3 regions of the Longispora sp. NPDC051575 genome follow, and region 1 is predicted to be linked to each of the others. Evidence: riboswitches for the same ligand, from Rfam matches in the RefSeq annotation. Region 1 holds a riboswitch; each other region holds the start of a gene.
The links. A riboswitch is a leader RNA that binds a small molecule or an ion and turns the genes downstream of it on or off. The one in region 1 is predicted to bind cobalamin.
Positions count from the first base shown of each region.

Region 2: another riboswitch for cobalamin. It lies ahead of metE (5-methyltetrahydropteroyltriglutamate--homocysteine S-methyltransferase); the one in region 1 lies ahead of AB0M43_RS17715 (CbtB-domain containing protein).
Region 3: another riboswitch for cobalamin. It lies ahead of AB0M43_RS13125 (ribonucleoside-diphosphate reductase subunit alpha); the one in region 1 lies ahead of AB0M43_RS17715 (CbtB-domain containing protein).

Region 1 covers NZ_JBFAZP010000006.1:29,589-31,781, reverse strand. The annotation lists gene AB0M43_RS17725 (TDT family transporter) at 1-112, shown strand, start outside; gene AB0M43_RS17720 (CbtA family protein) at 168-902, opposite strand; gene AB0M43_RS17715 (CbtB-domain containing protein) at 902-1,138, opposite strand; cobalamin riboswitch at 1,170-1,368, opposite strand; gene AB0M43_RS17710 (MFS transporter) at 1,401-2,193, opposite strand, start outside.
Region 2 covers NZ_JBFAZP010000001.1:911,760-913,952, reverse strand. The annotation lists gene AB0M43_RS03890 (cold-shock protein) at 1-115, shown strand, start outside; gene AB0M43_RS03885 (DUF402 domain-containing protein) at 230-733, shown strand; cobalamin riboswitch at 772-986, shown strand; gene metE (5-methyltetrahydropteroyltriglutamate--homocysteine S-methyltransferase) at 1,102-2,193, shown strand, end outside.
Region 3 covers NZ_JBFAZP010000004.1:490,875-493,067, forward strand. The annotation lists gene AB0M43_RS13120 (alpha-L-fucosidase) at 1-732, opposite strand, end outside; cobalamin riboswitch at 1,105-1,307, shown strand; gene AB0M43_RS13125 (ribonucleoside-diphosphate reductase subunit alpha) at 1,419-2,193, shown strand, end outside.

The DNA of each region.
Region 1 (2,193 bases):
AGGTCCGACCGCCCCCGGCCGATCGCCGTTCCCGGGCCTGGAGCCCGTCGGGCCGGGCGCGCCCGGGTCGCGGACCACGGAGCCGGGCGCCACCCTCACCGCCCTCCGGTGAAACGCCTGCGGGCGCGACCCCCTGCCGGGGGTCGCGCCCGCAGGCACAGGTCGTTCTAGGCGGCGGGGACAGCCTCCGGAACCGTGGCCCGGGCCCGCACCAGCCCGGTCAGGCCGAGCACCGCGCCCATCCCGATCCACAGGATCACCATCGTGCCCGCCGCCAGGACCCGGAAGTCCCACAGCAGCTTCGGCGGCACCTCGATCGCGTCCGGGTTGTTCGGCAGGATCACGAACATCAGCACCAGCGCCAGCACGGGCACGGCCGCGACGACGAGGTGCCGGACGGGCGTGGCCGCGCCCCGGCTGACCAGCCAGGAGTGCAGCAGCAGCGCCCCGGCGACGGCGACGAGCCCCATCACCGTGGCGGCGAGCCAGGCGTCGGTCCGACCGTCCACCGTGTCGCCGTTGCCGACCCCGGGCGGGTTCGCCGGGTAGCGCAGGAACGGCAGCAGCCAGACGCCGACCAGGCCGGCCGTGGCGAGCCGCAGCGAACGGCCCCACACGTCGGTGTCGAGGTCGGAGCGGTGCACCAGGAAGTACACGAGGCCGAACAGGGCGCCGAGGGCCAGGCCGACGGCGAGCATCGCGACCATGAGGCCGAAGTGCTGCTCACCCCGGGTGAACACCTCCTCGCCGACCTCGCCGGCCGCCGCCGAGCGGGCCGACTCGATGTCGACGGCCCGGTCCATGATCGGTTCGGCGATCAGTCGGGCGAACCCGCCGGCGAGCACACCGGCGGCGCCGCCGGCCAGGAGTCCCCGGCCGAGCAGCGACAGTACGGAGGCCATCAGTGGCAGGGGGCGCCGGCGACGTGCCGGGCGTCGTGGGCGAACTCGTGCACGAAGTTGCTGTCGAAGGACAACTTGCCGAGCAGCGGGGCGAGCAGCGCGCCCTGGTCGATGAACACCGCGTACAGCGTGAGCAGCGCGAACACGACCGCCACGGCGACGATGATGCCGTCGCGGACCGGGCGCAGAGCGGCTCCGGTGTCGGCGACGGCACCGGGAGTGGTCAAGGAAGCCATCTGGTACTCCTCCCCGGGGTGTCCCCGCCCCGGTATCGGGAGAACGACGGGTCAGTGTCCTGACTCCCGGATCGTCGTCACCCCTCGGCCTTCCCGCCCGTGGGGCAGTGGCCGCGTACGAGGGAGAACTCCCCGGTCACAGTGGCGGGACCGTCCCGGATTCACACCGGAGTTCCTGCGCACCGTCGCCTCATTGTTAATTTGTGCGCACCCAGCATCGACGCAGAGTGCTCCACAGTCAACCCGAACGTAGTGCTGTTCATCACATCCGAACGTGCGCGGTTTCCGGCTCCCGCCCGAGCCGCCGCACGCCCCGCACGGCGAACAGCGCGAGCGCCGACGGCACCCCGACCAGCGTCATCACCATCAGCGTCGGATGCAGCCCGAACGCGTCGGCCGCCGGACCGGCCAGCGCCATACCGACGGGCATCGATCCCACGGTGACGAGGAGATCGAACGACGTCACCCGCGACAGCGACCCCTCCGGAATGTGGGTCTGCAACGCCGTCTCCCACAGCGTGAAGAACAACGCCACCGCCACCCCGGTCACGCCCTCCAGCACCGCGATCACCGCCAGCGACCCGGCCCCGCCGATGATCAGCGCCTGGCACGACGCGACGGTCAGCGCGGCGGCGGCCACCAGCAGCGGACGCGCCGGCCGCCAGCGCATCGCGATCACGTCGCCCACGATCGACCCGACCCCGAACGCGGCCACCACCACCGCCCAGCCCTTCGCCCCGCCCAGTTCCCGCTCGGCGAGCACCGGGCCCAGAACGAAGACCGAGGGCAGGACGACCAGGTGGTACACGGCGGCGGCGGTCAGGGTCGACCACACCCAGGACCGGGTCCGCACCGCGCGGAACCCGTCGCGCAGCTCGGCCAGGAAGTCGCCGGCCTCCTCCACGGTCCCCGCCCGGGGCCGCAACCGGGCCAGGTACACCGCGCTCACCGCGAACGTCAGCGCGTCGACCGCGAGTGCGCCGCCCGGCCCGAACACCACCACCAGCCCACCCGCGACCGCCGGCCCCGCCACCAGCCCGGCCGACATCACGAAC
Region 2 (2,193 bases), on a different contig from region 1:
CTTCTCGGCGATCGCGTCCAGCGGCTACCGGAGCCTCGAAGAGAACCAGCGGGTCGAGTTCGACATCACCGCTGGCCAGAAGGGCCCGCAGGCGGAGAACATCCGTCCGATCTAAGCTTCACCACAGGCTTGCGACAGGCCGGTGGTCCCGAAAGGGGCCGCCGGCCTGTCGGCTTTCCACCCCCGACGGGACTGCGGCCGGCCCCGGTCGGCCGGTAGCGTGCCGATCATGACCGGAGTACTAGTCACGGTGCGGAAATACGACGGCGGCCCGCACTGGTCGATCCCGGCGGTCCGGCTCGGCGAGGACGCGCACGGCGTCTGGCTCGGCCAGCCCGAGGGCACCGTCTACTCCAAGGCCACCGGCCCGGTGTACGCGACCACCGCCCCCCAGGTCCTGCTCTGCCCGCGTGACAGCTGGTGGACCGCGAACTTCTACGGCGGCTCCACCGACCTGGACCTCTACTGCGACGTCGCCGCCCCCGTGGAGTGGACGGCCCCGGACGCCGTGACGATCGTGGACCTGGACCTCGACGTGTGCCGGGTCCGCGCGGACGGCCGGGTCTTCGTCGACGACGAGGACGAGTTCGCCGACCACCAGGTCCGGTACGGCTACCCGCCGGAGGTGGTCGCCGCCGCGTCGGCGTCGGCCGCCTGGCTGGTGGAGGCGGTGACGGCGCGGTCCGGACCGTTCGGCGGCGGGCACCTGGACTGGCTCGCGCGGATCGGCTGACGCCACCCGGAGCGGGACACGGCGGACAGGCGGGGTGTTAGGGTGCCCGTGGCGCTGGTTCACCCCGGTCCACGATCGTCGGTCCGGGGTGTCGTAAGAGGGAACCCGGTGTGAGTCCGGGACTGCCCCGCAGCGGTGAGTGGGAACGAAAGCCGTCATGTAGCACTGGGCGTTGAGCCTGGGAAGCGACGGCCGGTAGGAGCGAGCGTGTCGCCCACGAGTCCGAAGACCTGCCCGCGCCGCGCGTACATCCGTGCGCGCGGCCGTCGACCTCTCGGGTGGGTCCAGCGGCGGGCACCGTCATCGACGCTGCCCGCGTGCGCCTTCCCGGGGACCGGCGGTCCGTCCCGAGGGAAGGACCAGGATCGATGTTCACCAGCACTGTGACCGGCTATCCGCGGATCGGCGGAGACCGGGAACTCAAGAAAGCAGTCGAGGGGTACTGGGCCGGCCGGCTCGACGCCGACTCCCTGCGCCGCACCGCCCGGGGGCTGCGCGCCGAGGTGTGGACCACCCTGCGCGACGCCGGCCTGGACGCCGTGCCCTCGGGCACCTTCTCGCTGTACGACCAGGTGCTCGACGCGGCGGTGGCCGTGGACGCCGTGCCGCCCCGGTTCGCCGCGCTCGGCCTGAGCCCGCTGGACACGTACTTCGCGATGGCCCGGGGCACCGCCGAGATCGCGCCGCTGGAACTGACCAAGTGGTTCGACACCAACTACCACTACCTGGTGCCCGAACTCGGCCCCGACACCGTGTTCACGGCGCGCCCGGAGAAGGCCGTCGACGAGTACCGCGAGGCCCTGGCCCTGGGCGTGGACACCCGCCCCGTACTCCTCGGCCCGGTCACGTTCCTGCTGCTGGCCAAGCCTGCGGCCGACACCCCGGACCGGTTCGGCACCCTGGAACTGCTCGACTCCCTCGTGGACTGCTACGCGGGCCTGCTGTCCGCGCTCGCCGAGGCCGGCGCCGGCTGGGTGCAACTGGACGAGCCGGCGTTCACCGCCGACCGCACCGAGGCCGAACTGCGCGCCCTGGACCGCGCGTACCGCCGGCTCGCCGCCGTCCCCGGCCGGCCGAAGCTGCTGGTCACCGGCTCCTACGGCGAACTCGGCCCGGCGCTCGACGTCCTGCTGGCCACCCCGGTCGACGGCCTCGGCGTGGACCTGGTGTCCGGGCCCGCCGACGCCGCCCGCCTCACCCGGCACGCCCCCGTGGCCCCGCTGATCGTCGCCGGGGTCGTCGACGGCCGCAACGTGTGGCGCACGGACCTGGCCGCCGCCGACGACCTGCTGGCCACGGTGCGCGCCGCCGCCGGCCGGGTCGCCGTCGGCACCTCGTGCTCCCTGCTGCACGTCCCCGTGGACCTCGGCGCCGAGCCCGACCTGGACCCGGCGCTGCGGGGGCGGTTGGCGTTCGCCCGGCAGAAGGTCGACGAGGTCGTCACCCTGGCCGCCGGGCTG
Region 3 (2,193 bases), on a different contig from region 1:
CGTGTTCGGCGACAGCCCCCGGACGTACTCCTCCAGTTTGGTGCCCTCCGCGGCGGTCCACGGGGCCTCCCACTCGCCGTCGAACCACAGTTCCGCGATGTCGCCGTAGTTGGTGAGGAGCTCGCGGAGCTGGGCCTTCATCCGGGTCAGGTAGGCCTGGTAGTGGGCGCTGCCCGGCTGGGCGTCGGGGTCGTGCCAGTCCCAGATCGAGTAGTAGAAGCCGAGCTTGACGCCCTGGGCGCGGGCGGCCGTGGCCAGCTCGGCCAGGATGTCGCGCTGGAACGGCGAGCGGTCGTGGATGTTCCAGTCGTTGACGGCGGTGGGCCACATCGCGAAGCCGTCGTGGTGCTTGGCGGTGATCACGATGTACTTCTGCCCGCCGTTCTTCGCCGCGCTGACCACCGCGTTCGCGTCGAACCCGGTCGGGTTGAACGTGGCGGCCTTCGCCTCGTACTCGTTCCACGGGATCGCGCAGGTGCGCCGGATCCACTCGGCGTCGCGACACACCGTGCCATTCGACCGGGTGTACTCGCCCCGGTACGCGCTGTACAGGCCGAAGTGGATGAACATCCCGAAGTGGTCCGTCCGCCACCACTGGGTGCGGGCGGAGCTGAACGGGTCGTCGGGGGCGTGGTTGTCGCCGGGCGCGGCGTGCGCGGGAGCTCCGGCGACGAGCAGGGTGAGGGAGAGGGAAAGGGCACTCAGGAGCGCCAGGACCGATCTGAACCGCATGACGGCCTCCGGGGAGAGATCCGATGACCACGCTATAGTGGCGATGACGACCGTCGATGTCAACGGGAGGTTACCGGTAGATTTCGGCTTCAGTGGACAATGCCGGGTCGAAGAGATCCGATGTCAAGGGTGCCAATCGCGGTGCGGCGCTCTGGCGGTGCGGCACGCCCGCGCGCGCCGGCCAGCGGAGGTCGCAACCTCGGCCGGAGGGGGTCCGCGACCCGGCTCGCGCGGTCACCCGGCGCCGCGCACGACCGCCCGGCCGGACGCGCCCGACCTCCGCGTGTCGACACGCCGTCTCACCTCGCCCTGGCACCATGCGACACGACACCCCAACACTCTGTGTCTTTGCATGCGGCGTTCCACTAGATGTAGTGTCATGCCGTTGTTGGTGCACAACCCCGCCAGGGGACGTGCGGCAAGAGGGAACCCGGTGCGACTCCGGGACTGCCCCGCAGCGGTAAGTGGGAACGACCGCCGTCATTGAGCACTGGAGCGATCCGGGAAGCGACGGCCAGTAGGCGCGAGGACCATGCCCACGAGTCCGAAGACCTGCCAATGACGCGCGCACGAGAGCCGTGCGCGCATGTCCCGGGCCTCGTGGGCGGGCCCCGGCGGACAGCGGCCCCGTGTGTGCCGCCGTCGCCGCCTGCCCCGGAGTCCTCGTCTTTTCGGGTGGGAGAGCGATGACCGCAGTGCTGAACACGCCGGCCGAGGCAGTCTCCAGGGCTGCCGAGGGCCTCGCAGGGGTCGACCCCGGTCGGGTGGTGCCCAACCCGTGGCCCGGCGCGACGGAGGCCGACCTGCGGATCCGGGCCATCGAGATGGCCGCCGCCCTGGTCGCCGAGGAGCCGGCGTACTCGCGGCTCGCCGCCCGGCTGCTCGCCACGCACATCGCCGCCGAGGCCGCCACCGAGGGCGTGACCTCCTTCTCCGGGTCGATCGCCGCCAGCCACGCCGCCGGCCTGCTCGCCAACACGATCGCCGGGTTCGTCGAGCGGCACGCCGACGAGCTCGACGCCGTGATCGACCCGGCGGCCGACGACCGGTTCGAGTACTTCGGGCTGCGCACCGTCTACGACCGGTACCTGCTCCGGCACCCCGAGACCCGCCAGGTCCTGGAGACCCCGCAGCACTTCCTCCTCCGGGTCGCGTGCGGGCTGGCCGAGTCCGTGGCCGAGGCCCGGGAGCTCTACGCGCTGATGAGCACCCTGTCCTACCTGCCCAGCTCCCCCACCCTGTTCAACTCCGGCTCGCGCCGCCCCCAGCTGTCCAGCTGCTTCCTGCTCGACTCGCCCCGCGACGAGCTCGAATCCATCTACGACCGGTACGCGCAGGTCGCGCGCCTGTCGAAGTACGCGGGCGGGATCGGGATCTCCTGGTCGCGGGTCCGCTCGCGCGGCTCCCTGATCCGGGGCACCAACGGGCACTCCAACGGCATCGTGCCCTGGCTGCGCACCT